3 regions of the Micromonospora sp. DT231 genome follow, and region 1 is predicted to be linked to each of the others. Evidence: riboswitches for the same ligand, from Rfam matches in the RefSeq annotation. Region 1 holds a riboswitch; each other region holds the start of a gene.
What was found. Region 1 has a riboswitch for cobalamin ahead of ACPXBU_RS02220 (ribonucleoside-diphosphate reductase subunit alpha). Riboswitches for the same ligand answer to the same signal wherever they lie in the genome.
Positions count from the first base shown of each region.

Region 2: it holds a riboswitch for cobalamin, as region 1 does, so the genes downstream of both, ACPXBU_RS15150 (acyl-CoA thioesterase) here and ACPXBU_RS02220 (ribonucleoside-diphosphate reductase subunit alpha) in region 1, are expected to answer to the same signal.
Region 3: it holds a riboswitch for cobalamin, as region 1 does, so the genes downstream of both, cobN (cobaltochelatase subunit CobN) here and ACPXBU_RS02220 (ribonucleoside-diphosphate reductase subunit alpha) in region 1, are expected to answer to the same signal.

Region 1 is NZ_JBNCNO010000001.1:531,249-541,013, forward strand. It holds gene ACPXBU_RS02210 (FadR/GntR family transcriptional regulator) at 1-34, opposite strand, end outside; gene ACPXBU_RS02215 (L-fuconate dehydratase) at 44-1,438, opposite strand; cobalamin riboswitch at 1,994-2,210, shown strand; gene ACPXBU_RS02220 (ribonucleoside-diphosphate reductase subunit alpha) at 2,407-4,725, shown strand; gene ACPXBU_RS02225 (ribonucleotide-diphosphate reductase subunit beta) at 4,773-5,768, shown strand; gene ACPXBU_RS02230 (MerR family transcriptional regulator) at 5,895-6,815, opposite strand; gene eno (phosphopyruvate hydratase) at 6,934-8,199, shown strand; gene ACPXBU_RS02240 (GNAT family N-acetyltransferase) at 8,293-8,790, shown strand; gene ACPXBU_RS02245 (ATP-binding protein) at 9,052-9,765, shown strand, end outside.
Region 2 is NZ_JBNCNO010000005.1:163,616-173,380, reverse strand. It holds gene ACPXBU_RS15165 (Dyp-type peroxidase) at 1-604, opposite strand, end outside; gene ACPXBU_RS15160 (copper chaperone PCu(A)C) at 628-1,227, opposite strand; gene ACPXBU_RS15155 (copper resistance CopC family protein) at 1,293-3,368, opposite strand; cobalamin riboswitch at 3,499-3,712, shown strand; gene ACPXBU_RS15150 (acyl-CoA thioesterase) at 3,909-4,355, shown strand; gene ACPXBU_RS15145 (zinc-dependent alcohol dehydrogenase family protein) at 4,462-5,454, shown strand; gene ACPXBU_RS15140 (MFS transporter) at 5,483-6,706, opposite strand; gene ACPXBU_RS15135 (hypothetical protein) at 6,729-7,034, opposite strand; gene ACPXBU_RS15130 (CPBP family intramembrane glutamic endopeptidase) at 7,083-7,934, shown strand; gene ACPXBU_RS15125 (AfsR/SARP family transcriptional regulator) at 8,295-9,765, shown strand, end outside.
Region 3 is NZ_JBNCNO010000007.1:73,635-83,399, forward strand. It holds gene ACPXBU_RS19550 (VWA domain-containing protein) at 1-1,864, opposite strand, end outside; gene cobN (cobaltochelatase subunit CobN) at 1,861-5,529, opposite strand; cobalamin riboswitch at 5,841-6,017, opposite strand; gene ACPXBU_RS19560 (hypothetical protein) at 6,240-6,515, opposite strand; gene ACPXBU_RS19565 (DUF5919 domain-containing protein) at 6,672-7,556, shown strand; gene ACPXBU_RS19570 (inositol monophosphatase family protein) at 7,553-8,359, shown strand; gene ACPXBU_RS19575 (hypothetical protein) at 8,426-8,590, opposite strand; gene ACPXBU_RS19580 (MBL fold metallo-hydrolase) at 8,725-9,432, shown strand; gene ACPXBU_RS19585 (hypothetical protein) at 9,461-9,765, opposite strand, start outside.

The DNA.
Region 1 (9,765 bases):
TGATGCCGTTCACCACCTCGTCGGTGCGCGACATGACATCCCCCTAGCGGCCGGCGGGCGTGGCCGTCCCACCCGCGATCACGTACGACTCCGGAGAAGACACCGTAGTCGGGTCTGTCGTCGCCCAGTAGCCGCCGTCGGGGAACCGGTAGAGCTCGACCGACTCCTGGCGCATCCGGGTGGAGTAGCCGGGCTGGCGGGGCAGGACGTAACCGCTGCCCGAGCCGGTGTCCTGGATGATGCACGGGTCGGTGAAGTGCTCGTGCAGGTGGTCGACGAACTCGGTCACCCGGTTGGTGAGATCTCCGGAGATCGCGACGTAGTCGAGCACCGACACGTGCTGGACCATCTCGCACAGCCCGACACCGCCGGCGTGGGGGCACACGGGGATGTCGAACTTCGCGGCGAGCAGCAGCACGGCGACGATCTCGTTGATGCTTGCCAACCTGCCGGTGTCCAGTTGGCAGAAGTCGATGGCCTCGGCCTGGAACAACTGCTTGAACATCACCCGGTTGTGGCAGTGCTCGCCGGTGGCGACTCCGATCGGAGCGACGGCGCGGCGGACGGCGGCGTGGCCCAGGATGTCGTCGGGGCTGGTCGGCTCCTCGATCCATAGTGGCTCGAACTGGGCGAGGGCCTTGACCCACTCGATGGCCTGACCGACGTCCCACACCTGGTTGGCGTCGATCATCAGGTTGCGGTCCGGGCCGAGGATCTCCCGGGCGATGCCGCACCGGCGGATGTCGTCCTCGAGGTTGGCGCCCACCTTCAGCTTGACGTAGCCGTAGCCGGTGTCCACCGCCTCCTGGCACAGCCGGCGCAGCTTGTCGTCGCCGTAGCCGAGCCAGCCGGCCGAGGTGGTGTAGGCGGGGTAGCCCGTCCGGTCGAGCTCGGCGAGACGGGCCGCCTTCGTGCCCTCCTTGGCGCGCAGGATGGCCAGCGCCTCGTCCCGGGTCAGCGCGTCGGACAGGTAGCGCAGGTCCGCGATGTCGACGAGTTCCTCGGGGGACATGTCGACGAGCAGCCGCCACAGCGGCTTGCCGGCGACCCGGGCGACCAGGTCCCACGACGCGTTCAGCACGGCGGCCAGCGACAGGTGGACGACGCCCTTCTCCGGGCCGAGCCACCGCAGTTGCGAGTCGGAGGTGAGCAGGCGGTAGACCGCGCCCATGTCCGACGCCATCGTCGCGACGTCCACGCCCACGAGACGCTGTGCCTGGTGGACGGCCGCCGCGACGACGATGTCGTTGCCCCGGCCGATGGTGAAGGTCAGACCGTGGCCCGCGAGTGGCGCACCGGTGCTGTCGACGCCGTCGGTGTGCAGGACGACATAGGCCGCCGAGTAGTCGCCGTCCTTGTTCATGGCGTCGGAGCCGTCAGCGGTCAGGGAGGTGGGGAAGCGGACGTCCTCGACGGTGACGGCGGTGATCTGCGGCATGCGCTCCTCGCCCGGTTAGGCTAAAGATCAGATGATCTCTGGGAGTATACGGAGGGTCAATCCGACGCGTCAACGACGTCGATCACCCGGGAATCGAAGACATCTAATGTTTTTCCCGCGCCGCCGATTCGTCGACGTGCCGTCGGCGCGGTCGACGTGCCTGGTCCGCAGGCCCCGGCCGGGGCGATGGCGGTCTGTGTCGCGCTGGTAGACGCCCTGACTGCCGGCGACGCCGCGGGCTGCGGAGGCGCCCCGAGAGCGATGGGGACGGTGACGCGAGAAGTGGATAGTGGTCCGGAAGATTGGATGTCCACTCCGGAAAGTTGCATTGACCGTCGAGTATGGGTAGGGGTCTTTACATCTAAAGACTTAATACATCACACCTTTCCGAATGTCGACACCCGCTCGGCCTGCCGCGTGCCGCGCGGGCGTTCGCCGGCCGCGCGTCGACGGGACCCGGCCCGGTAGGCGTGGCCGGTGACGACCATCACGGGCGTCGCCGTCGACACGCCCGAGACCGACATGTGGGGTGTGACAACGGCAGCGTCCCTATATATGGTGTCGAGCGCAGCTGGTTCGACCGCTCAGCCCGAGCGGTCGAGGCAAGAGGGAACCCGGTGGAAATCCGGGACTGTCCCGCAGCGGTGAGTGGGAACGACAGCCGTCATGAGCACTGGGCCACGAATCGGCCTGGGAAGCGACGGCCAGTAGGAGACCGGCCAACCCGGTCGTGCCCACGAGTCCGAAGACCTGCCAGCGCGCCGCGTACCCACACCCGGGTGAGCGGCGGTCCGAGGCCGCGTGGGACGGCCGACGCCACCTGACCCACGCCGTCCCGGCGTGGCGTCCGCCGGTGTCTGTCTCCACGCGTTCGAGGGGCCATCAGGTCTCGAACTCGCGAGGAGTGAGTGGTGACAGTCACCGAGGTAGTCCCGGCAGTCGGCGACCCGGCCGTACGGCGGACGCCGATGCAGGTCCGCAAGCGCAACGGCGCCACCGAATCCGTGGACGTCAACAAGATCGTCCGGGCGGTCGAGCGGTGGGCCGACGACCTGACCGACGTCGACCCCATGCGGGTCGCCACCCGCACGATCAGCGGCCTGTACGACGGCGCGACGACTGCCGAGCTGGACCGGCTCTCCATCCAGACCGCGGCCGAGATGATCGGCGAGGAACCGCAGTACTCCCGCCTCGCCGCCCGGCTGCTCTCCAGCTACGTCGGCAAGGAGGTCCGTCGGCAGGGCGTGACCTCGTTCAGCACGGCGATCCGGATCGGCCACGCCGAGGGCCTGATCGGCGACGACACCGCCGCGTTCGTCGCCGCGCACGCCCCGATGCTCGACGACGCCGTCGATCCGGACGGTGACCGGCGGTTCGAGTACTTCGGCCTGCGCACGGTGTACGACAGGTACCTGCTGCGCCACCCGACCAGCCGCCTGGTGCTGGAGACCCCGCAGTACTGGCTGCTGCGGGTGGCCTGCGGGCTGTCCCAGACGCCGGACGAGGCCGTCGACTTCTACCGACTCATGTCCAGCCTGGCCTATCTGCCCAGCTCACCGACGTTGTTCAACTCCGGCACCCGGCACACCCAGATGTCCTCCTGCTATCTGGTCGACTCCCCACGCGACGAGCTGGACTCGATCTACCAGCGCTACGCCCAGGTCGCCAACCTGTCCAAGTTCGCCGGCGGCATCGGCATCGCGTACTCCCGGGTTCGCTCCCGGGGCGCGCTGATCCGCGGCACCAACGGGCAGTCCAACGGGATCGTGCCGTGGCTGCGCACGCTGGACGCGAGCGTCGCCGCCGTCAACCAGGGCGGCCGGCGCAAGGGCGCGGCCTGCGTCTACCTGGAGCCGTGGCACCCGGACATCGAGGAGTTCCTGCAACTGCGGGACAACACCGGCGAGGACGCCCGGCGCACCCACAACCTCAACCTGGCCAACTGGGTCCCGGACGAGTTCATGCGCCGGGTCGAGGCCGACGAGATGTGGTCGCTGTTCGACCCGCACGAGGCGCCCGAGCTGCCCGACCTGTGGGGGGAGCGGTTCGACGCCGCGTACCGCCAGGCCGAGGCGCAGGGCCGCCACGTGCGGCAGGTCCCGGCGCGGGAGCTGTACGGGAAGATGATGCGCACCCTGGCCCAGACCGGCAACGGGTGGATGACGTTCAAGGACGCCGCCAACCGGCTCTGCAACCAGACCGCCGAAGACGGCAACGTGGTGCACCTGTCCAACCTCTGCACCGAGATCATCGAGGTGTCCAGTGACGCCGAGACCGCCGTGTGCAACCTCGGCTCGGTGAACCTCGCCGCGCACCTCACCGACGGTGGCATCGACTGGGAGCGGCTGCGCGCCACGGTCCGTACCGCCGTCACCTTCCTCGACCGGGTCATCGACATCAACTACTACCCGACCGCGCAGGCGGCGGCGAGCAACCCCCGCTGGCGGCCGGTCGGGCTCGGGCTGATGGGTCTCCAGGACGTCTTCTTCGCGCTGCGGCTGCCGTTCGACTCACCGGCCGCCCGGGAGCTGTCCACCCGGATCAGCGAGGAGCTGTACCTGACCGCGCTGGAGACCTCCGCCGACCTGGCGCGTCGCTTCGGCGCGCACCCGGCGTACGCGCAGACCCGCGCCGCGCGCGGCCAGTTGCAGCCCGACCTGTGGGGCGTCCAGGGCACGCAGACCGCCAGGTGGGACGCGTTGCGCCAGCGGGTCCAGGCGGACGGGCTGCGCAACTCGCTGCTGGTGGCGGTCGCCCCGACCGCGACGATCGCGTCGATCGCCGGGTGCTACGAGTGCATCGAGCCGCAGGTGTCCAACCTCTTCAAGCGCGAGACCCTGTCGGGGGAGTTCCTCCAGGTCAACACCGCGCTGGTCCGCGAGCTGAAGGCCCGCGGCCTGTGGACCGAGCGGATCCGGTCGGCGATCAAGCGGGCGGAGGGGTCGGTGCAGGACATCGCCGAGCTGCCGGCCGGCGTCCGGGAGTTGTTCCGCACCGCCTGGGAACTGCCGCAGCGTGCTCTGATCGACCTGGCCGCCGCCCGGGCCCCGTTCATCGACCAGTCCCAGTCGCTGAACCTGTTCCTGGCCGCACCGACAATCGGCAAGCTCTCCTCGATGTACCTGTACGCCTGGAAGGCCGGGCTGAAGTCCACGTACTACCTGCGCTCCCGCCCCGCCACCCGGATCCAGCAGGCCACCGTCGCGGTGCTCGCGCCGGTGGTGGCCGACGCGGAGGCGCTGGCCTGCTCGCTGGAGAACCCCGAGTCGTGCGAGGCCTGCCAGTGACCCCCGCCGACGCCACCACCGCCACCACCGACACGAGGACCACGCACATGCTGCTCGACCCCGGGATGGACCTCACCCTCCGCCCGATGCGCTACCCACACTTCTTCGACAGGTTCCGCGACGCCATCCGCAACACCTGGACCGTCGAGGAGGTCGACCTGCACGCCGACCTCGCCGACCTGGACAAGCTGTCGCCGGCCGAGCGGCACCTGGTCAGCCGGCTGGTGGCGTTCTTCGCCACCGGCGACACCATCGTCGCCAACAACCTGGTGCTCAACCTCTACCAGCACGTCAACAGCCCCGAGGGTCGCCTCTACCTGTCCCGGCAGCTCTTCGAGGAGGCCGTGCACGTCCAGTTCTACCTCAACCTGCTCGACACGTACGTGCCGGACGAGGCCGAACGCTTCGAGGCGTTCGCCGCCATCGAGAACATCCCCTCGATCCGCCGTAAGGCCGAGTTCTGCTTCCGCTGGATCGACTCCCTGGGCGACCTGCGAGAGCTGCGGACCCGGGACGACCGCCGGACGTTCCTGCTCAACCTGATCTGCTTCGCCGCCTGCATCGAGGGGCTGTTCTTCTACGGCGCGTTCGCGTACGTCTACTTCCTGCGCTCCCGCGGCCTGCTGCACGGCCTCGCCTCCGGCACCAACTGGGTGTTCCGCGACGAGTCGATGCACATGGCGTTCGCCTTCGACGTCGTCGACACCGTCCGCGCCGAGGAACCGGACCTGTTCGACGACGACCTCGCCGACCAGGTGCGGCAGATGCTCGCCGAGGCCGTCGAGTGTGAGGTGCAGTTCGCCGAGGACCTGGTGGGCCACGGGGTGCCCGGCCTGACGTTGGCCGACATGCGGGAGTATCTCCAGCACGTCGCCGACCGCCGCCTGGCCCAGCTCGGCATCGCCCCGCACTACGGGTCGAGCAACCCGTTCGCGTTCATGGAGTTGCAGGACGTGCAGGAGCTGTCCAACTTCTTCGAGCGGCGGGTGTCGGCGTACCAGGTCGGGGTGGCCGGCACCGTCGCCTTCGACGACGACTTCTAGGAAGCCCACGCGCCCCGTCCGCGCCGATCTTGCACTTTCTGTTGTCGATATGCGCGCAATGCTCTCTTATGTCGCGACAGGAAGTGCAAGATCGCGGGGAAGGGGCGGCGAGTTCGACGACGACTGCTAGGCAGCGGCGGCGACCGATCCCGGGGCCTGGCGTCGCTTGGTGAGCCACCGCATCACGTGCAGCGGGTGCGACGCCGGGTCCGGAATCGGGTGGAAGACGTGTTCCACCTCGCCGTCGGCGATGATCAGGGTCAACCGCTCGTAGAGCGTCATGTCCCCCGCGGTGCGCGTCGGCAGCCGCAGCGCGGCGGCCAGGGTCAGCCGCGGGTCGGGGATCAGCGGGTAGGGCAGCCGCAGCCGGTGGGCGAGTTCCCGCTGGTAACCGGTCGACTGCGCGGACAGGCCGTACACCCGCGCCGCGCCGGCCGCGCGGAGTTCCGCGTGGTGGTCGCGGAACCACGCGGCCTGCTCGGTGCTGCCCCGGGCGCCATGGACCTCCAGCAGACCGTTGGGCAGATCGACGCCCGGCCGCCCGGTCAGGGGGTACACGAAGATGACGCTGCGTCCGACGCCGAGCGCGCCGAGATCGACAGGTCGGCCGTCGGTGCCGTAGAAGGACAGCTGCGGCAGGCGGGTCCCAACCAGCGTGGCGGGGTCGGCGCCGACCGTGTCACCGCCGGGGACGACCTGGGTCGCGGCCGCGTCGAGACGCGCGTCCAGTGCGTCCCGCTGGGCGGTCAACCTGCCGATCCGCTCCTGCAGGCCGGTGATGGTGCTGCGGTACGTGGCCACCGCCGCCGCGCACACGTCGGCGTCGTCGGCGCCACCGGCGATCGACTCGACGAACGGGCGGGTCTCCTCGACGGTGAGGCCGAGCGCCATCAACTCGCGGATCTGGGCCACCAGGCGCACCGCGATCGGGTCGTACTCCCGATAGCCGTTGCCCAGCCGTCGGGGCACGACCAGCCCGGCCGACTCGTAGTATCGCAGGGCCCGGACCGTCGTCCCGGTCCGTCGTGCCAGTTCACCCACCCGCATCCCGCGACCCTAAACCCGTACCCCGGGGTACGGGTCAACGTGTCGATCATCGCGGTGCCAGGACGGCCGTTTCCTGCCAGTCTGGCGATGAAAAGGCATCCTGAGCAGGGAGTGTGTGATGACGGCAATCAGCCGGGTACGGGGTCGGCAGATCCTCGACAGCAGGGGCAACCCGACCGTGGAGGCCGACGTGGTGCTCACCGACGGTTCGAGCGGGCGCGCGGCCGTGCCCTCCGGGGCGTCGACGGGAGCGAACGAGGCTGTCGAGCTGCGCGACGGGGATCACACGCGCTTTCACGGCAGGGGCGTCACGACGGCGGTCGCCGCCGTGAACGGTGCGATCGCCGACGCGGTGATCGGGCTCGACGCGGAGGACCAGGCGTTCGTCGACGAGACGATGATCGCTCTTGACGGTTCGACGGACAAGAGTCGACTCGGCGCCAACGCGATCCTCGCGGTGTCCCTGGCGGCGGCAAAGGCGGCGGCATCGGCGCACCGGCAGCCGCTGTACCGCTACGTCGGCGGGGTGGGGGCCCGGCTGCTGCCGGTGCCGATGATGAACATCATCAACGGCGGCGCGCACGCCGACAACCCGCTGGACTTCCAGGAATTCATGATCGCTCCGGTCGGGGCGCGGACGTTCGCCGAGGCGGTCCGGATGGGCGCGGAGGTCTTCCACACCCTCCGGAGGTCCCTGGCGGCGGCCGGGCACAGCACGAACGTCGGTGACGAGGGCGGCTTCGCGCCGACCTTCACCGACGCCGACGAGGCGCTGCGTTTCGTGCTGCGCGCGATCGAGGACGCCGGCTACGAGCCCGGCGCCGACCTGACGATCTGCCTCGACCCGGCCAGCTCGGAGTTCTTCACCGACGGCGTCTACGACTACGTCGGCGAGGGGCGGCGGCGCACCGTCGAGGAGCACGTCGACTACCTGCTCGACCTGGTCTCCCGGTACCCGATCAGCTCGGTCGAGGACCCGATGGCCGAGGACGACATCGCCGGGTGGAAGCGGCTGACCGCGCTGGCGGGGGAGCGGGTGCAGTTGGTCGGCGACGACGTCTTCTGCACCGACGTCGACCGCCTGCGTGACGGGATCGAGGGCGGTTACGCAAACGCGATCCTGGTCAAGGTCAACCAGATCGGCACGCTCACCGAGACCCTCGCGACGGTGGACGCCGCCCACAAGGCGGGCTACCGGGTGGTGATGTCGCACCGCTCCGGCGAGACCGAGGACACCACGATCGCCGACCTGGCCGTGGGCGTCGGCTGCGGCCAGATCAAGACCGGCTCGCTGTCGCGCTCCGACCGCACCGCCAAGTACAACCAGCTCATCCGCATCGAGGAGGAGTTGGGCGACCGCGCCGTCTACGCGGGAACGCGCTGACTCCGGCGGCCCCTGCTCCGTGGGTGGGGCGTCTCTTGGGTGACGGGCCTAGGTTTACGTGCAGACAGCCTCTGATCTGGAGGGAACCTGCTGATGGCTGACATCACCGTGCGTTCCATGACTGCCGCCGACGCCGACCGGGTGCTGGCGATCTACCAGGCCGGCCTCGATGCCGGCAACGCCAGCTTCGAGACCACCGCGCCGACCTGGGCGGCATTCGACGCGACCCGGTTGACCGGGCACCGGTTCGTGGCCGTCGACCCCGACGGCACCGTTCTCGGCTGGATCGCCGTCTCGCCGACCTCGACCCGCGCGGTCTACGCCGGTGTGGTCGAGCACTCCGTCTATGTGGATCCAGCCGCCCAGGGCCGCGGCGTCGCCCGGCTGCTGTTGGAGGCGCTCGTCGCCTCCACCGAGGCCGCCGGCATCTGGACGATCCAGTCCGGGATCTTCCCGGAGAACGCCGCCAGCCTGACGCTGCACCGGCGGGCCGGGTTCCGGGTCGTCGGCGTACGCGAGCGGGTCGGTCGCCACCACGGCCGCTGGCGTGACGTCGTCCTGCTGGAACGCCGCAGTCCCGCCATCACCTGACGGCAGGCGTCAGTCGCCCGGGCTCGTCGGTACGGGTCAGTCCGGCAGGGCCACCCCCGGGCGGGAGGCTTCCTCGCGCCCGGGGGCGCGGCGACAGGGCCGACTGGGCCGGTCGGATCGACCAGACGACAGCGTGGGCGAGGACCGCCGGATTCGCCATGGTGATACTCACACTCGGTGCACAGCGGGCCGCAACTCGTCACGTACATGCGACCATCGATGCACGTTACGTAAGTGCGGGCGCTGGGTGGGTGGGGGAGCATGCCCAAGAGTCAGGTGCGGCGTGACCATTTCGGAGGTCTCCTCAGGACCCTCCGCCTGGAGCGGCGGCTGACCCAGGAGGAGCTTGCCGAAGCGGCCGGTTCCAGTGTCCGTGGCATCCGGGAGATGGAGCGCGGCCGGGTGCGCAGCCCGCAACGACGGACTGTGGTTCTGCTCGCCGACGCCCTGCGGCTGGCCGGGGCGGACCGCGACCATTTCGTCGCCCTGGCCCGGGTCGAGCGGCAGCCGCACGACCGAGCGGCGGTACCGGAGGACCACGCGGAGGTGCCGGAGGATCGCGTGAAGGTGCCGGAGGATCGCGTGACGGTGCCGGAGGACCGCGCGGCGGTGCCTGACCACTGCGCGGAGGTGCCGGAGGATCGCGTCACGGTGCCGGGCGATCACGCGGAGGTGCCGGAGGATCGCGTCACGGTGCCGGGCGACCGCGCGGAGGTGCCGCGCGATCGCCTGTCGGTGCCGCACGGCCGCCCGGCGGTGGTCGTACCCGGGGAACTGCCCGCCGCCGTTCCGGACCTGGCCGGCCGCGGGGAGATCCTGGAACGGCTCTCGGCGCTGGCCGCCGACGTCACCGTGGGACGGCCGGACACCGCCTCGGTGGTGGTGCTGCACGGGCCGCCGGGGATCGGCAAGACCAGCCTCGCCGTCGCCGCTGGACATCGGCTCAGCTCGGCCTTCGCCGGCGGTCAGCTCTTC
Region 2 (9,765 bases), on a different contig from region 1:
AGCCCTGCTGGACCCATCGGACGACGGCGAAGGGCCGGCTGTCCTTGACCAGGACTCGTTGGGCGTGGGCGACGGTGACCGCGTCGTCCGCGCAGATCTGCACCAGCAGGTCACCCCCGGACCAGGCCGGTTGGAGCCGATCGACGCGGAACGGGGGCAGGTCGCGGACCGAGGCCGGCCGCCGATCGTCGACACCGGCGGCCCGGTACAGGCCGGGCCCGAAGCCGAAGGTCACGGTCAGCCGTGCCGGCAGCAGCCCGAGTTCGGCCTCGGTGTCGGCCAACGCGGGTTGGCCCTGGGTGAGTCGGGCGGCGTCGTCGGTGAGCAGCCGCAGCATCCGACCCAGCGCGGCCCGGTCGGTGCCGGCCCGCAGGGTCAGCGCGACGAACGCCGCGTGCGCCTGCGGTTCGGTGGCGACCCCGGCCTGCCGGGCACCGTGAAACGGCTCGACCAGGCCGCCCACGCTCACCGCGAGCGTCGTCTCGGCGGCGGTCATCGACTGCGGTCCGGGCTGCCCGGCGCGGGTCGCGGCGATCGTGGCCCCGCCGGCCACGGCGCCGCCGACGGCGAGAGCCCCGCCGGTGAGCAGGCCACGCCTGCTCACCGGCCGGACCTGTGACGTCTCGGTCACGACGCCGGGCTCATGCTCATCCCCGGCGTGGCGCTCATCCCGGGCATGGGCTCGCCGTGCCCGGGGGCGTAGCTCTCCTGCGCGCCGGTGAACGGCTTGGCCACCGCGCTGAACTGCTGGGTCCGGCCGTCGGCGAAGGTCAGGGTGAAGGTCACCTCGTCACCGGCCTGGACGGGCTTGGTGAGGTTCATCAGCATCAGGTGATCGCCACCGGGCTCCAGCGCGTGCGTGCCCCTGGCCTTGACGACGATGCCGCCCTGCTTCTGCCGCATGACCATCGTGCCGTCCTTCATGGCCATCTCGTGCAGCTCCATCGACGACACAGTGGTCGTGGCACCGGTCACCGTGACATCGCTGTCGCCGTCGTTGACCAGGGTCCCGAAGGCCGCCGTCATGCCCTTGTCGGCGGCCTTCACCCACGGGTCGCGAATGCCGAGCACCCCGGCGTCCGGGTTGGCCGAGGCCGACGCGGACGGGCGCGACTGCGCCGACGACGGAGCGTCGGACGAGTCGCACCCGGCGGCGCCCAGCGCCAGGACGGCGGCGGCGAGGACGGTGGCCGAGCGGCGTGAACCGAGCGGGCTGGTGGTGCGCATGTGTTCTTCCTCCGATGATTGCTGCTGGCTGGATGGTCGGCCGCAGCGGGGAGAAAGTTCCGGCCTCAGGGCACGTTGATCGTGTACTCGGCGGTGTGCACCTTGCCGGCGACCTGGAAGTCGAAGAACGCCCGGTACCGGCCCGAGCTCGGGGCGGTCAGCCAGAACTTGACCGACCCGTCGACAAGTTCCGGCTCGGGGTGGACGTGCACGTACCCCAGGTCGCCCTCGCGGACGACGACCAGGTGCCCGTACGCGCCCAGGTACGGCTCCAACTGCGCGGGGATGGTCGGGTCGGCGCTGACCTGGAAGTGCATCGGCGCCGTCACCCCCACCGTGGGGGTGCCGTTCATCGACACCGTGTACGGCCCGGCCGTCGCCTGGGCCCGCACCGGTGGCAGCGGGGTCGGGGTGTGCGCGCCGGGCACGGTGTGGTCGACGCCCAGCACGAGTGGGATCTGCGTGTCGTTGGCCGCGGTGACGGAGAAGTCGGCGTAGACGCGGTAGCCGCCGGGTCGGGCCAACGTCAGCGGGACGCTCCAGGTGCCGTCGGGCGCCATCGTCGGGTGCAGATGCTGGTAGCCGGACAGGTCACGGCCGACCACGATCAGGTGCAACGGCTTGTCGTGGACGACCGCGAAGCGGGTCGCCGGTTGCCTGTCGGTCCCGACGATGCGGAACCGGTAGTCCGCGCGTACACCTGGGGGTTGGGTTCGCTCCAGTGGTTGCAGGGTGTACCCGCCGGCGCTGACCGTCGTGCCGGTCGCCAGCGTCTCGCCCGTCGCGCCGTCACCCCGGTGCGTGTGCGGACCGGTGCCCGCCGGGTGTTGGTGCCCGTCGTTCGCGGCGCCCTCCTGGCCCGGGGCGGGCGGAGCGCCGGCGGGCTGCCGGGCGCTGCGGTCCGCCGGGTTCCCGTCGCCGGTCCCGATGCGGGCCAGCCCGAACCCGGCCAGCAGAGCGATCACCAGCCCGCCGACGAGCAACGCCAGGTGGGTGTTGCTCAGCCGGGACCCCGGGGTCGCGGCCGCGAGGTCCGTGTCGGGCCGTGGTCCGGGCTCGACCGTCGGCTCGCCGTCCGTACCGCCGCCGGTCTGATCGATCGGCGTCGGATCGGCCGCGACGCCCGTGCGGGCCGTGACGACCGTGTTGCTCTTGCGCGCCGCCGGCACGGTGGCGGGTTGCCCCCTGTCGCCCGTGACCGGCGCGACGACGCCGACCTTGCCACCAACGGTCTTGCCGCCGACAGCCCGGCCCCCGCTGGTCTTGCCCCCGCTGGTCTTGCCCCCGACAGCCTTGGCCCCGACGGTCCGGCCCGCGCCGGCCTTGGTCGCAGAACGGGCACCACCGCCGCGTCGACCGGAGGTCGCCGCCGAGGTACGGCCCCGGCCGGTGGATGTGCCGGCGGAGGCCGATCGGCGACGCCAGACGACGTACCCGGCCACCGCCAGGGCCGCCGCGACCACGACCGCCCAGCCGGCCAAAGCCACCGTTCCGCGGCCGCTCTCCTCGGTGGACCCGGTCGACGGAGCTGCCGCAGCCGGTGGGCTCGACGGATCGTCCGCGGTGGTCGGCACCGCCGAGGCCTGCCCGCTGTTGTGCTGCTCGGTGGCGGCCACCAGGGCCGGGTCCGGCTGGGTCGACGGCGGGCTCCATCCCTTCGGCGCCGCCGTCACCCGCCCGTCGTAGCGGAAGGTCAGGGTGCCCCGCACGGTGTCGCCGTCCGAGGCGACCGACAGATAGCTCACCGAGTACTGGCCCTTGGCGGGCAGGTGGGCGACGCTCACCACCGCGGGGAACCCCGTCGTGTACTCCCGCGGCTCGAACTGCCCGTTGACCAGGAAGTACTCCCGTACCGGCTTCTCCAGCGGTTTCGGTTCCCCCTGCGACCAGCCGTTGTCGACCCGGGTGCCACCCGGGGCGGTGACCGTGAAGAACGCGTTGGCGGCGGCCTTCTCGGTGAAGGCGAGCCGCACCTCCGTGAACGGCTCGCGCACGGTGGTCCCGCTCGCCGGCGTGGACGCGGCGAGGGTCCCGTGCGCCGCGGCGGGTTGGGCGGACGCGAGGAGGGCGACCGCCGAGGCGAGGAGGAACGCGAGGAGGCCCGAGACCACCCGGCCGCAAGTCTGGGGGAGACGACGCATCTGGATATCCTCACCCTCGCGAGACTTTTTTCAAGAGGTGGCGATCTTCTTCCTCGAACGACAAAAGTTGACGACGAGCACGCGGGCCGCTGCGGCACGATGCCCCCGGTGGACAGATTCCCTGGCCAGCTATGCTGCCGACGGCGCTGGTTCGCCCCGTCCTGACCGGCTGGGCGTCGTAAGAGGGAACCCGGTGGAAATCCGGGGCTGCCCCGCAGCGGTGAGTGGGAACGACAGCCGTCATCAGCACTGGGCCAGCGGCCTGGGAAGCGACGGCCAGTAGGGGACCGGCACGACCGGTCAGGCCCGCGAGTCCGAAGACCTGCCGGCGCCGCGTACACAACCGTGTGCGCTGCCGTCGGCCTCGCGGGTGGGCTGAGCGGGTGACGGGCCGTGCGTGTGGCGCACGGCCAGGTCCTCGTCAGCGTGTGTCCGCGACCGGCGGCGTGGTTTCCCGAGGGACGGACTACCGCTGTGCACGACACCACCACGATCGCCGGCCGAGCGCCGTCGGCGTCGCACCTGACCCTGTCGCAGATCATGGACCAGCACCACACGAACCTGATGGGTACGGTGCACGGCGGCCGGATCCTCAACCTCATCGACTCCGTCGCCGGTGTGGTCGCCGCCCGGCACTCCGACGGGCCGGCGGTGACCGCCGCCATCGACGAGACCGCGTTCCTGCGCGCGGTACGGGTCGGCGACGTCGTGCACGTCGACGCCCGGATCACCTGGGCCGGCCGCAGTTCGATGGAGGTGGCCGTCAAGGTGACCGCCGACCGGTGGGACCGGGCGGTGCCACCCACCGACGTGGCCACCGCCCACCTGGTCATGGTCGCCATCGACGACGACGGCCAGCCCCGTACGGTGCCGCCGCTGCTGCCCGAGACCGACGGGGACCGGCGACGGTACCGGGAGGCGGAGATCCGCCGCGAGCACCGGCTGGCGCTGCGACGCGCGCTGCTCGACGGCGCCGACGACGGCTGACCCGCGTTCGGCCCCCCGTCGCGGTGCTGGCCGGTCCGAGGAACCCGCCCCGCCGTCGATCTGGTCGGATAGCGTCCACGTGAAGACTCGGTCACGGAGAGTGTGGATGGTTATGCGCGCTGCGGTGCTGCGGGAGTTCGACGTTCCGCTCCTGGTCGAGGAGATCGACAGACCCATCCCCGAGCGCGGGCAGGTGCTGGTGCGGATCGTCGCCAGCGGGGTCAACCCGCTCGACACGAAGATCCAGGCGGGAAAGGCCGCGCACGCGCGCGTCCAGCCTCCGGCGGTGCTCGGCCTGGACCTCGCCGGCGTCGTCGCGGCGGCCGGTGCAGACGTGACCGACTTCGCGCCGGGGGACGAGGTGTACGGGCTGTGCGGGGGAGTGGGCGACCTCCAGGGTTCGCTTGCCGAATACGCCGCCGTGGACGCGCGGCTCCTGGCCCGCAAGCCGAAGACCCTCTCGATGCGGGAGGCCGCCGCGTTGCCCCTGGCGGCGATCACCTCCTGGGAGGGGCTTGTCGACCGGGCCGGAGTCCGTGCCGGGCAGAAGGTGCTTGTGCACGGCGGCGCCGGCGGTGTCGGATACGTGAGCGTCCAACTCGCCCAGGCTCGCGGCGCGGAGGCGTACGCCACGGGTGGGCCGGCGAGCATGAGTCTGATCGAGAGCCTGGGCGCGGTGGCGATCGACTACACCTCGACAAGCGTCGAGGAGTACGTGCGGAGATACACCGACGGGGCGGGGTTCGACATCATCGCCGACAACGTGGGCGGCTCGACCCTCGACGCGTCCTTCGCGGCGGTGCGCACCTATCACGGCCACGTGGTCAGCGCGCTGGGCTGGGGGACGCACTCGCTCGCCCCGCTGTCGTTCCGGGGAGCCACCTACTCCGGCGTGTTCACCCTGCTGCCGATGCTGACCGGGCGCGGGCGCGAACACCAGGGCGACATTCTGCGCGAGATCGCGACGCTGGCCGACGCCGGCGCCCTGCGCCCGCGACTGGATCCGCGCACGTTCACGCTCGACACGGTCCTGGACGCCCACCGACTGGTCGCCAGCGGCACCGCCAACGGCAAGGTCGTCGTGGACATCGCCGGTTGAGCGGAGCCGTTCGTGACGGGCGACGTGGTCAGGTGGCGCGCGGTCCGTCCGGGCGAAGCCCGATCACGAGTGGACCGCGACGTCCCAACGCCCAGACGGTGAGCGCGAAACAGCACAGTGCCGCTCCCGTGATCGTTACCGCTGCCCAGCCGCCGGCGGACCAGAGCATGGTCGCGGCGGCGGAGCCGATCGCGCCGCCGATGAAGTTGCCGGTGGCCAACGCCGTGTTGAGCCGGCTGCGGGCTTCGGGGGAGAGGGCGAACAGCCGCGCCCGGTTGAGGAGGGCCTGCGTCTGGAGGGCGACATCGATCACGATGATCACGATGATGATCAGTGTGACCGACCGGCCGGCGAATGTCGCGACGACGAAGGCGCCGAGGGCCAGTGCCCAGGCCGCGCCGGTGGCCGGGAGCGACAAGCCCCGGTCGTGCAGACGACCGCCGTGCAGGCCGGAAAGGACACCAGCGAGGCCGGCCAACCCGAACAACCCGACCACCGCTACCGGGTAGCGGAACGGCGGGCCGCTGAGGAGGAACGTCAGCGCCGTCCAGAACAGCGAGAACGCGGCGAACCCGGTGGCGGCGAGAACCAGCGTCCATCGGGCTGCCCGCTCGCGCCGGACCACCGTGCCGACCGAGGCGATGAGCTGCGGGTACGACAGGCGCGTGCGCGGCGGCAGCGGCGGAATCGCGCGGTGGAGCAGGGCCGCGAGCAGGACGGCGACGACCGAGGCGAGGACGAAGACCGTCCGCCAACCGGCGGCGCTGGCGACGAACCCGCTGATCGTGCGGGACGCCAGGATGCCGGTGAGAGTCCCGGACCCGACAACGCCGACGACCCGACCGCGGTGGGTGTCGCCGGCCAGGTCCCCGGCGAGCGGCGTGAGGACCTGCCCGGAAATCGTCGTCACGCCGAGCACGCCGAGTGCGAGCAGGAGTACGCCGATCGTCGGCGCCAGCGCGCACAACAGCAGCGCGGCGGCCGAGGCCAGCAGCATCACCGGCACGAAACGGCTGCGGTCGAGGACATCGCCGAGCGGCACGAGCAGCAGCACGCCGACGGCGTAACCGACCTGCGTCGCGGTGACGAGCCATCCGGCCGTCGCGGTCGCCGCGCGCAGGTCACCCGCGATGAAGCTGAGCAGCGGCTGCGCCCAGTACAGGTTGCCGGTGGCCACTCCCGCCGCCACCGCGAACAGGAACGTGATGTGGCCGCTCATTCCCGACGGCGATGCCCTGCGGGATGCTGCCATCCCGCCACGCTAAGGCGCGGAATCAAGGCACCGGGGCCGAGCCTGTGGCCGATCCAGGTGGTGTCGATGGCGTGTCCGGTACGACGACGAGGCTGACGACGCGGCGCCTCCGTCCGTCGCGGGTGTTGCCGGTCCGACTGACGACGGCGTGTTCGATCTCGGCGACCATCGCGGCGAACTCTTCGTCGGTGAGCCAGACGGCGGCCTGTCGGTAGACCACGCCGTCGCGGTGGGGGTCGGCGTGTTCGTGGGCGAGGTAGCGGTCGAAGTCGCCAAGCAGTGACGCCGCGAACGTGGTGTAGGCGCGTCGGTGATCGTCGCGGGTCATGGCGGCCCGGCCGCGACAACCCCTGCTCACCCCCCGAAGGGAAATGGCGTGACCACTGCAACCTCTGCTCGCCAACACGACGGCCTCCCCACCTTCTGGATCGTCACGTTCGCCTGGACCTTCGCCTTCTGGCTCTTCGCGAGCACCCTCGACGAACCGGCGATGACGTCCCCCACCCTCGTTCCGTACCTTCTCGGTGGATTCGGGCCGGCGATCGGCGCGATCGCCGTCCGGATACGGCGCTCTCGCCGTCGTCAACCGATCCCCGCCCACACGGTGCGACTTCGGCTGTGCCCACGGCTGTTCCGGGCGCTGCCCATGCTGGCCCTGGCAGCGGGGACCGTGCTGGCAGCCGCACTGCTCGCGGAGCTCCTGGGCGGCCCCGCGGTGAGCCTGACGGAAGGGCGCGAGTTGATCGCGACGGCGGGCGGAACCGTACCGTTCCTGATCAGCATGCTGGTGGGTGGTCCGTTGGCCGAGGAGCCCGGTTGGCGTGGCACGGCGTACCCACGCCTGCGCGCGTCGATGAGCCGCCTGCGCGCCGGTCTGTTGCTGGGCGCCGCCTGGGCGGTGTGGCACCTGCCGCTGTTCTTCATCGACGGGACTCTTCAGTCCGAGTTCGGCCTGGTCAGCTGGAGTGGCCTGTTGTTCACGCTCAGCGTCTTCCCGATGGCACTGCTCACCGGCTACGCCTACGAACTCGCCGGGGTCGCGGCATCGGTCGCGGTCCACTTCGGCGTGAACACCACCATCGCGCTGCTCACCCTCAAGGCGCCCGCCGCCCAGGCGCTCGTCCTGGCGGTACAGATCATCGTGGCGGCCGCGCTGCTCGCCGCACAACGCAACCGTGACCAGGACCGACCGGCGCTGGACCACCGCGAAATGGCTGATCTGCGGTGAGCGGGTGGCAGCGTGTCAGATCTACGCGGGCCCCATCTGCGCGCTGCCAGGTCACCCAGTGTAGCGACATGGCAACATTCAATGATCTTCTGTAGTGTGCGTGACGGCTGTCGCAGCGGCCGGTAACACGTACGGGGGTAGAGCATTGTCATCGCTGTTTCGAACGGATGATCGCCGTCGCCGACAGGCAAGCGTCCGTGCCAGTGAACCCCGGCCCATGAAGACGCTGAACCCGCCGCGTACGCGTTGCCCCCTCACAACCCCCGGACCAACCGTACGACGGGGGCGGTGAGTCATACCCAGCCGAGCGACTGAGGAGCGCTCGGCTGGGAAGGATCAGGAAGTAACGGTGGCACGCTCATGGGCAACACGTGTGAATTCTTGCTGCTTGGCCCATTGGAGGTACGGGCCTTTGGTCGGCTCGTACCGATCACCGCCGCCAGGCAGCAGATAACGCTCGCGATGCTGCTACTCAACCCTGGCCAGGTCGTCTCCGTGCAGCGACTGACGGAGGCATTGTGGGCAGACCAGCCACCCGCTCGACCGGAGAACCAGATCGCCATCTGCGTGTCGGCGCTGAGACGCAGCTTCGTCGACGCGGGAATCGACCGCGGCCTCCTGGTGACCCGTTCACCGGGGTATCTCATCAGCGTCGACGACGACGGCCTGGACACCCGGCGCGTGCTGGCATTACAGAGCGCGGCGCGGGAGGCCGCGGCGGCGGGACAAGCGGCGACGGCGGCCGACCGGTTGCGGGAGGCGCTAGCGATCTGGCGCGGGCCGGCGCTATCCGGTCTGACCAGCCGGCTCCTCGAGCCGGAGGCCGTGCGATGGGAGGAGCTGCGGCTCGGTCTGGTCGAGGAGTGCGTCGAACTCGAGTTCGAGCTGGGGATGTACCGCGAGCTGATCGGCGAGCTGACCATCCTGGTCGCCGCACATCCGTTGCGGGAGCGACCGCGCCGGCAGCTCATGCTGGCCCTCTACCATGCCGGCCGCCAGGCGGAGGCGCTCGCTGTCTACCAGGACGCCCGCCTGGTGTTCGAACGGGAGTTGGGCTTGGAGCCGGGCGCCGAGCTGCGGGGACTCCACGACGCCATGCTCCGCGGCACCATCGCCCCGCGGCAGCCACGCCGCCCCCCGGTGGCGGTGGGCCCGAGGCCGGACACACCGGCCGTCGGCCGGTCCGGCGACGGTAGGGCACACCCGGTCAGCGTGCCGGCGCCGCGACACCCGGCCGGGCCGGGCGGGAACGCCGCATCCGTGGCCGCGGACCGGACGGCCAAACCACACCGTCCGCAGCTCGAGCCGGCCGCGGCGACCGCCCCGGACACCTCCGAGGTAGCCGGCGACCCACCCCGGCCGCTTCCTCAGCAACCACGGATGCTGCCCGCCCAGGTGGCCGATTTCACCGGGCGCGAAGCCGACCTGGCGTTCCTGGTCGAGGCGCTCACCCATACGCCCGATGGCAACGACCACGCGGTGCGGATCGCGGCGGTCGCCGGGCCGGGCGGGATCGGCAAGACGACCCTGGCGGTGGCCGCAGCGCACCGGCTGCGGGGCGTCTTTCCCGATGGTCAGCTGTACGTGAACCTCAACGGCGCCGAGCACCGACAGCTCGAACCACTGGAGGTGCTCGCGGTGTTCCTGCGCGAATTGGGCGTCGACAACAACGCGATCCCCGACGACGTCGAGCAGCGGGCGGCGATGTACCGCAGCATCCTGGCGGAGCGGCGGATCCTTGTGGTCCTTGACAACGCCGCCGACGAGGTGCAGGTGCAGCCGCTGCTGCCCGGGGCGGAGTCGTGTGCCGCTCTCGTGACCAGCCGTTCGC
Region 3 (9,765 bases), on a different contig from region 1:
TCCGCTGCCGGGCGCCCATCGAGCCGCTCGCGTCCACCACGAACAGCACCAGGTTGCCCTCGCGTCCCTCGCGAACGGCCTCGCGCACGTCGTCCGGGCGCAGTCGCAGCGGACCGCCGCGCCGACCCCGGACCGCCTGGTGCGGCGCGGCGGCGCGGATCGTGGCCGGCAGGTGCAGCGCGCCGACACGGCCCGTCGGCACCCGGGCGCCTGTGGTACGCCCCCGTCCGGTGCGGGCCCGCGACCGCCGGCCCGGCACCCCGTCACCCACGCCGGGCGCGGTGAGCACCCGCGCCTTCAACCCACCCCGGGGTACGGCCACCGGCTGAGACTTCCCGCCGCTCCGGGTCGGATCGTCGTCACCGACCGCCGACTCCCGGCCACCGCGCGGGCGCGCGTTCGCGCCGCCCCGGTCGCCCGTCTGGCGCTGCGGCCACCCGTCGTCGTCGCCCCGGTCGCCCGTCTGGCGCTGCGGCCGCCCGTCGTCGTCGCCCCGCTGACGCTGCGGCCAGCCGTCGTCGCCCCGGTCGCCCGTCTGGTGCTGCGGCCAGCCGTCGGCACCGTCCGGGCCGTCGGTGCGCCCGTCCGGGCCACTGCCGTCCCGCGCCGCCGAAGGCCCGGCCGACCCGGGTCCACCCTGGTCGCCGCCGTCACCGCCCGGCGCGCCGCCGCCACTCGGGCCGCCCCCGTTCGGGCCGCCATCGCCGGCCGGGCCACCGCCGCCCTGCGGGCCGCCACCGTCCGGGCCGCGGTCGTCGGGGCCGTCGTCGTCCGGGTCGTCGGGGTGGGCGTCCTGGGCACGCTGCAACGCCTCGTCGAGACGCTTCTCGTCCAGGCCGGGGGTGTCGAACGGGTCGCGGCGGCGGCGGTGCGGCAGGGCCAGCCGGGCGGCCACCCGGACGTCGTCGATGCCGACCCGGTCCCGGCCGTGCCAGGCGGCGTGGGCGAGAGCGGTACGGGCGGTGACGATGTCGGCGCGCATACCGTCCACGTCGAACGCGGCGCACACCTCGGCGATCTGCCGCAGCGCGGCGTCCGGCAGGCGTACCCCGGGAAGCCGGCGGCGGGCGGCGGCCACCTGGCCGGCGATCTCCGCGTCGGCGTCGGCCCACCGGGCGGCGAACCCGGCAGGGTCGGCGTCGGCGGCGAGCCGACGGCGGACCACCTCGACCCGGACCTCCGGGTCCCGGCTGGCGCCCACCTCGACGGTGAGCCCGAACCGGTCGAGCAGCTGCGGACGCAGCTCCCCCTCCTCCGGGTTCATGGTGCCCACCAGCAGGAACCGGGCCGCGTGGCTGACCGAGACGCCCTCCCGCTCGACGTGGCTGCGGCCCATCGCCGCCGCGTCGAGCAGCAGGTCGACGAGGTGGTCGTGCAACAGGTTGACCTCGTCGACGTAGAGGACGCCCCGGTGCGCGGCGGCGAGCAGACCCGGTTCGAAGGCGCGGACGCCCTCGCCGAGGGCCTTCTCCAGGTCCAGTGAGCCGACCACCCGGTCCTCGGCGGCACCGACCGGCAGCTCCACGAGACGGGCCGGACGGGTCTCGGCAGCGACGTCGGCCCGGTGGGGGCCGTCCGGGCAGCCCGGGTCCGGCTCGGCCGGGTCACAGCCGAAGCGGCAGCCGGCGACCCGGCGGACCGGGGGCAGCAGCGCGGCGAGTGCCCGCACGGCTGTGGACTTGGCGGTCCCCTTCTCACCCCGGACCAGCACGCCGCCGATCGCCGGGGACACCGCGTTGAGCAGCAGCGCCAACCGCATGTCGGCCATGCCGAGCACCGCACTGAACGGATAAGTCACGGTCACTGGACCTTCTTTCGTTCGCGACTGCGGGGCTCGCAAAACCGGCTCACTCCTCGCGCTCACACCCGGTCCTCCAGGTCGCCCTCGCTGGCCAGGTACGTGTCGCGCAGCCGGTCCAGGGTGGCCGGCTCGGGTTTGGCCCACAGCCCCCGGTCGGCGGCCTCCAACAGCCGCTCGGTGATGCCCCGCAGCGCCCACGGGTTGGACTGCTCCAGGAACTCGCGGGTGGTGTCGTCGAACAGGTACGCGGCGGCCAGGTGCTCGTACATCCAGTCGTCCACCACCCCGGCGGTGGCGTCGTAGCCGAACAGGTAGTCCACGGTGGCGGCCAGCTCGAACGCGCCCTTGTAGCCGTGCCGGCGCATCGCGGCGATCCACTTCGGGTTGACCACCCGGGCCCGGAACACCCGCCGGGTCTCCTCGCCCAGGGTGCGGGTACGGACGTCGTGTGGCATCGCCGAGTCACCCACGTACGCCTGCGGCGACGTGCCGGTGAGGTGGCGGACCATCGCCACCATCCCGCCGTGGTACTGGAAGTAGTCGTCGGAGTCGACGATGTCGTGCTCGCGGGTGTCCTGGTTCTTCACCGCCACCGCGATCCGGGCGAACGAGCGTTCCATGTCGGCGCGCGCCTCCCGCCCGTCCAGGCCCCGGCCGTACGCGTAGCCGCCCCACACCGCGTACACCTCGGCCAGGTCGGCGTCGCTGCGCCAGGTCCGGGCGTCGATCAGGGGCAGCAGACCCGCGCCGTACGCCCCGGGCTTGGAACCGAAGATCCGGGCGGTGGCCCGCCGCTCGTCGCCGTGCTCGGCGAGGTCCGCGGCGACGTGCGCCCGCAGGTAGTTCTCCTCGTCCGGCTCGTCCAGGGCGGCGACCCGCCGGACGGCGTCGTCGAGCAGCGCCACCACGTGCGGAAACGCGTCGCGGAAGAAACCGGAGATCCGCACGGTCACGTCGACGCGGGGTCGACCCAGCTCGGCGGTCGGCACCACCTCGATGCCGGTGACCCGCCGGGACCGCTCGTCCCAGACCGGTCGGCAGCCCAGCAGCGCGAGCACCTCGGCGATGTCGTCGCCCTGGGTGCGCATGGCGCTGGTGCCCCACACGGTCAACCCCACCGAGCGGGGGTACGCCCCGGTGTCGGCGAGGTGCCGGGCCAGCAGCGAGTCGGCGAGGGCCACCCCGACGTCCCAGGCGTTGCGGCTGGGGATGGCCTTGGGGTCGACGGAGTAGAAGTTGCGCCCGGTGGGCAGCACGTTGACCAGACCCCGGGTGGGTGAGCCGGACGGGCCGGGCGGCACGAACCGTCCGTCGAGCGCGCCGAGGGTGTTGGTCAGCTCGTCGGTGGTGCGGTCCAGTCGGGGCACCAGCTCGGTGGCGGCGAAGTGCAGCACGGCGGCGACGTCCGGGATCGACTGGCCGGACACCTCCGCGACGACGGCGTCCACGGCCCCGGCGTCCCAGGCCAGCGTCTCCATCCCGACGACCAACCGCCGGGCGAGCGCCTCGATCAGGTCGATCGCGTCGGCGGCGGTGCCGGCCGGCCCGTCCACCACGTCGGTCAAGGCCGTGGGCACCGTCAGTCGTTCTCCCGGTGCCGCCAGCAGCTCCTGCTCGTCGAGGGAGTACGCGACGGCGAGCGCCTGCCGCAGGCCGGGCAGGGCGTGGGCGCCGCCCCAGATCTGCGGGGCGCGCAGCACCGCGAGGACCAGGTTGACCCGGGGCTCACCGGTGGGCGCGTCGGCGAGGATGTGCAGCCCGTCGCGGATCTGCACGTCCTTGACCTCGCAGAGGTACCCGTCGAGGTGCAGCACGAACTCGTCGAAGTCGTCCGCGTCGGGCATCGCCTCGGCGTGCAGGTCGTGGTGCAGCTCGGCGGCGCGGACGAGGTCCCAGATCTGCGCCCGCACGGTGGGCACCTTCGCCGGGTCGAGGGCCTGCACGGTGGCGTACTCGTCGAGCAGTTGCTCCAGTTTGGCCAGGTCGCCGTAGGTCTCGGCGCGGGCCATCGGCGGCACCAGGTGGTCGATCACCACGGCGTGCGCGCGGCGCTTGGCCTGGGTGCCCTCGCCCGGGTCGTTGACGATGAACGGGTAGACCAGCGGCAGGTCACCGAGGACCGCGTCGGGGGCGCAGTCGGCGGCCAGGCCGAGGCCCTTGCCGGGCAGCCACTCCAGGGTGCCGTGCTTGCCCAGGTGCACCACGGCGTCCGCGCCGAAGCCGCCGTCCGCGACGGGCGCTGTCAACCAGCGGTACGCGGCCAGGTAGTGGTGACTCGGCGGCAGGTCCGGGTCGTGGTAGATGGCGATCGGGTTCTCCCCGAAGCCGCGCGGCGGCTGGATCAGCAGCACCACGTTGCCGAAGCGCAGCCCGGCGAGGACGATGTCCCCGTTCTCGGTGTAGAGCTGGCCGGGCGGCTCACCCCAGTGCTCCCGCATCCGCTCGCGCAGCTCGGCCGGGACCTGGTCGAACCACCGCCGGTACGTCGGCCCCGGTATCCGGGCCTCGGCGGCGGCCAACTGCTCCGGGGTGAGCCACTCCACGTCGTGTCCACCGGCGGCGATCAGCGCGTGGATCAGCGCGTCGCCGTCGTCGGGCGGCGGCGCGTCACCCAGGTCGTAGCCGGCCTCGGCCAGCGCGGCGAACAGCCGGACCGCCGAGACCGGGGTGTCCAACCCGACGGCGTTACCGACCCGGGAGTGCTTGGTGGGGTACGAGCTGAGCACCACGGCGACCCGCTTGTCGGCGGCGGGCACGTACCGCAGTCGGGCGTGGCGTACGGCGATCCCGGCCACCCGGGCGGCCCGGTCGGCGTCGGCGGCGTAGACCGACAGCCCGTCGGCGTCGATCTGCTTGAACGAGAACGGCACGCTGACGATCCGGCCGTCGAACTCGGGGATGGCCACCTGCATGGCCGCGTCCAACGGGGACAGACCGGCGTCGCTGCCGGCCCACTGCTCGCGGGTGCTGGTCAGGCACAGCGCCTGGATGATCGGCACGTCCAGGGCGGCCAGGGCGCCGACGTCCCAGGCGTCCTCGTCGCCGCCACCGGAGGCGTCCGCAGCGACCGCGCCACCGGCCGCGAGCACAGTGACCAGCAGCGCGTCGCAGCGGGCGAACAGCCCGAGCGGGCCCGCGCCCGTGGTCAGCCCCCGCAGCGAGCCGCAGAAGATCGGCAGCGGGTTGCCGCCGGCTCGTTGGACCGCGTCGGCGAGGACGTCGACGAAGTCGGTGTTGCCGGCGAGGGCGTGCGCCCGGTAGAAGACGATCCCCACGGTGGGCCGTCGCGGGTCGGTCGGGTGCTCGCCGTGCACGCCGTACGCCGGGGTCGGCGCGGGTGGGGCGAACCCCTCGCCGGTGAGCAGCACGGTGTCGGAGAGGAACCGGGCCAACTGCGCCAGGTTGTCCGGCCCGCCCTCGACCAGGTACGCCAGCGCCTGGGTGACAACCCCGGACGGCACTGTGGAGATGGCCATCAGCTCCGCGTCGGGCAGCGCCTCGCCGCCGAGCACCACCGTCGGCACACCCGTGGCGAGCACCGCGGCGAGGCCGTCCGGCCACGCCTGTCGACCGCCGAGCAGGCGTACGACGACGAGGGCGACCCCGTCGAGCAGGGCGGGCACCTCGTCGGCGGCGACCCGCGCGGGGTTGGCGAGCCGGTAGTCGGCGCCGCTGGCGCGGGCGGCCAGCAGGTCGGTGTCGGCGGTGGAGAGCAGCAGGATGCGCACGGCAGGCTCCGGAGAGTGACGCCCCGGCCGCCACGGAGGCGGCCTGGACGAAGCGGGTGGGTACGGCGTCAGCCGGTACGACGGCCCGGGTGGACGACACGCCGACGCGGACGTCGGGGCCGGTCAGCGCCGGGCGCTCGGCTCAGCGGTACCGAAAGCCAACGGCCTGGCGTACGCCGCGGCGGCCGGCCCGAGACGTGCCGGCGCGGCCGGCCGTGGGCGCGGCGCAGCGCCCGCGATGCGGGTTATGACGATGATCGTCGATGAATGAGACGCTGTGCGTCATCGGGTCCTCCTCGGGTGTCCACGCCCTGGGGCACATCCCGACGGCCGAAGTATCCTGGCTTCCGGATCGACGCTCTCCCCCAGCCTTCCAGCCGCAGACACACGGCCGTGACTCACGAGGGGGGATCGCTCCCCGGTGACAGTGGCGGGACCGCGTCGGAATCGCACCGACTTCCTTCACTGCCGTCAGGCCGCGAATGCTGCCACACCGCCGCGCCGCCGGTCAACGCCGACCCCGGCGTCGTCCGGCCACGCTCACCACATTGACCTGCGGAAATATCGGCGCGCGGGGGTCGCCTGACGCACCAGACGGCAAGCTGATGGGCCGGTGGCGGAGGGCGCCCGCAGAGGGGGTCGAGAACGGGTGCGACTCCCCCTGGAGCTGATGCCGTAGACGACTCGGCACCGACGCGCTCCGCCGTGCATTACTCGTGCTCGAAGCGGCGTGGCCGCCGGGCCAGCGACAGCCAGCCGAGGAAACGGGCGTGCATGTTGGCCAGGTCGGGGCGTCCGCCGAGGCTGTACAAGTCGTGGATCGCCTCGTTCACGCAGGACGTCAGGTAGAGGGCCAGCGCCAGCGAGTGGCCGTAGAACTCGGCGGCGAGATCGAGTTGGGCACGGGAGCACGGCCACGGGGCGGCGCAGTTGCGGCACAACCAGGCGGGGCGCATGGGCAGGTGTGGGCGGGACCGAGAACTCACACCACGACCCTGCGCACCGCAACCGCCGCCATCCATCACAGTGGGCGATTTTTCGGCGGATAACTTTCTTCCGCCCTCCGGATGTCCTTTCGGTGCGGCCATCCGACGAATGGATAGGCTGACCCTCAGCCCTTGAGCAGGAAGGGGGAGCCATTCGTGAGCGTCCGGACGACTACCGCGCTTAGCATCTCCGACCTGCTGTGGGACAGCACCGACATGCTCGATGCCTTGGCTGCTCGCGATGTCGCTCAGGTGTTCCGGCTCGTCCAGCGGGCCACCCACGCCAGCCAAACCACAGTCGGTGTCGCCACCGGTCTCAGCCAGGCGCAGGTCAGCGAGATCACCAGTGGTGCCCGCCGGGTCAGTAGCATCGATGTTCTCACCCGCATCTGCACCGGCTTGTCCATGCCACGCCATGCCCGCATGACGCTCCTCCTCGGCGAACGCGAGCCGGCCCTGGACCTCGCCGGTCTACAGGCCGACGAGGCTGCGCGGGACCGGTGCGCTGATGTCACCGCGATCTATTCCAGCCGGTCAGATTTCGTGGCGGAGATGCCGCCGCACGTCCTCTTCGACCGTGCCACGGACATCCGGGCGTCCGGCCTGTCACTCAACCTCATCTGTCAGCAGTACGCCGACAACCGTCTTCTGAAGCTCCTCGCCGCCGGCACCCGCCTCCGTTGCCTGTTCCTCGACCCGGCCGGCCAGGCGATCAGACGACAGGAGCGTGAGGACGACTATCCGGACGGACACCTGAGCGCGCTCACCGAACTCAACATTCAGAACCTGGCCCGCCGCATTCGCGACCGACTCCCCGCAGGTGCCCGAGACCACCTCACCATCGGCGTCTACGACGAGTCCATCCGCGCCAACGTGCTCTTGGTCGACGACCGACTCTGCGTTGTTCAGCACTACCTACCGAAGATGCGGGGCGTCGACTGTCCGACGATGGTCATCGAGCGCAGCGCGCGCCCCTCCGGCCTCTACCCGATATTCGACGAGATGTTCACCTCACTCTGGGATCGCAGCCGCCAGCTATGACCGACCACGCCCGCCTCCTGCCCCTCGCACAGCAGGCCGTCGACCTGGCGCACGACCTGATGCGGACACTCCAGCCCGGTGCGCTGACCTTCAAGGGTGACCGCGACATGGCTTCCGAGGTGGACTACGCCATCGAACGGCAGGTCCGCGCGCATCTGGCCGCCAAGGCGCCCGACATCGGGTTCCTCGGCGAGGAGTACGGCAGCAGCGGCGACGCCAGCGCACTGACCTGGGCACTCGATCCCGTCGACGGCACGGTCAACTTCGTCCACGGGTCACCCCTGTGCGCGATCTCCCTCGGCCTCCTGCACGGCGCGGACGCCGTCCTCGGCGTCATCGACCTGCCGTTCCTCGGCACCCGCTACCACGCCGCCAAGGGACACGGGGCCTACGCCAGCAACCGCCGCATCCACGCCAGCCGGGTCGCCGACCTCACGGACGCCGTCGTCGCCATCGGCGACTACGCGGTCGGCGCCGGGGCCAGCCGGAAGAACGCCGAACGACTCGCCATCACCGAGCAGCTCACCCGGCACGTCCAACGGATCCGCATGCACGGGTCCGCCGCGATCGACCTCGCCTGGTTGGCACACGGCCGGATCGACGCGTTCATCATGCTCAACAACAAGCCCTGGGACACCGTCGCGGGCGTCGCGATCGCCCGAGAGGCGGGCGCCCTGGTCGTCGATGTCGACGGCACGCCCCACAGCGCGCGCGCTGTCGCCACGATCGGCGGCAACGAGCTGCTCCTACCATCCGTCCTCACGCTCGTCCAGCGATCACTCGAACGTGCTGCGGTCGGCTAGCACCGCGACGGTAGTTGGGCACCTGCACCCGCGCCCACCGGTACTCGCGCGGTAAAGACTGCGACATCACGCTCTGGCGTACTGACCCGCGGTGGTCACGCCGAGGTGGTGGACCGCCGCGTCGGTGCTGGCGGCGGCCGCCGGCAGCAGCGGAAGCCGTACTCTCGGGTTCGGGATGCGGCCCTGCGCGTGCAGCACCCCCTTGATCACGGCGGGGTTGGGCTCGGCCAACAGGGCGGCGGCACGGGACGACCCGGTTCACAGCAGGTAGTCGGGTTCCACCCGCCGCGACCCGGTTACCTAGGATCGACGATCACTGGACCAACGTCCGCGATCAATTCCGGGGGTCGATCACCATCGTCGCCATGCGATTTCACAGGCTCGCCGGCCGGGTCTGGCTCTGCCCGGGCGACCCGGACCCGGACGCGGTCCAGGCCGGCGTCGCAGTCGTCGCCGACGAGCGCGGCAGTGTGCTGATCGACGCCGGGCAGAGCCCCGCGCACGCCCGCGAGATCCAGGCCGCGCTGACGGCCGCCGGGCTACCCCAGCCCCGCTGGCTCGTCTACACCCACCACCACTGGGACCACGTCTGGGGCGCCTGCGCCTGGCCGGGAGTCGAGATCGTCGGACACGAGGCGGCCGTGCCGCTGCTGCGCGCCGAGGCCGCCCGACCGTGGAGTCACCACTACCTGGACGAGCAGGTACGCCACAACCCCCGCCTCGGCCCGAGCTTCCGGGCTCGGGCACGCGCCGTGGACTCCTGGGCGGACTTCGCCGTCCTGCCGCCCACCCGGGTCTTCGCCGACGTGGACGAGCTGCCGGTCGGGGTCGAGCTACGTCACGTCGGCGGCGGGCACGCACCGGACTCGACAGTCGTGCTGGTGCCCGACTCGGGCGTCATGCTGCTGGGCGACTGCTTCTACCCACCGCCGGCGCACCTGCGCCAACCCGAGGACGGCCTCGACCTGGCCATGGTCCGGCGACTGCTCGACGAGGACTACGAGTGGTACGTGTCCAGCCACGCCGAGCCGATGACGCGTGAGCAGGCCCGCTCAGCCATCGCGACCGCCTGAGCGGACGAGCCTGAGCCGGGGACGCACCTCAGCGGGCGTGGCGTTCCGGGTGGGCGCGGCTCCACACCCGCATCCGTTCCGGATAGCCGGTGCGGCCCGCCTCGTACAGCGGCACCGCGTGCTTGCGGGCGATGGACCCCGCCGCCCGTGGTGTGCCGGTGCGGCGCCGGATCCACTCCCCGTCGTGGGCGATCGCCACCACCGTGGTGTCCGTCGCGGTGGTCTCCGGCTCCAGGTAGAACTCCACCCCGCGCCGGCTCGTGACGAACGCCTCCAGCGCGGCGAGGTCGTCCCGGGTCGCCTCCCGGTCCAGCTTCGTCGGGGTCGCCTCGG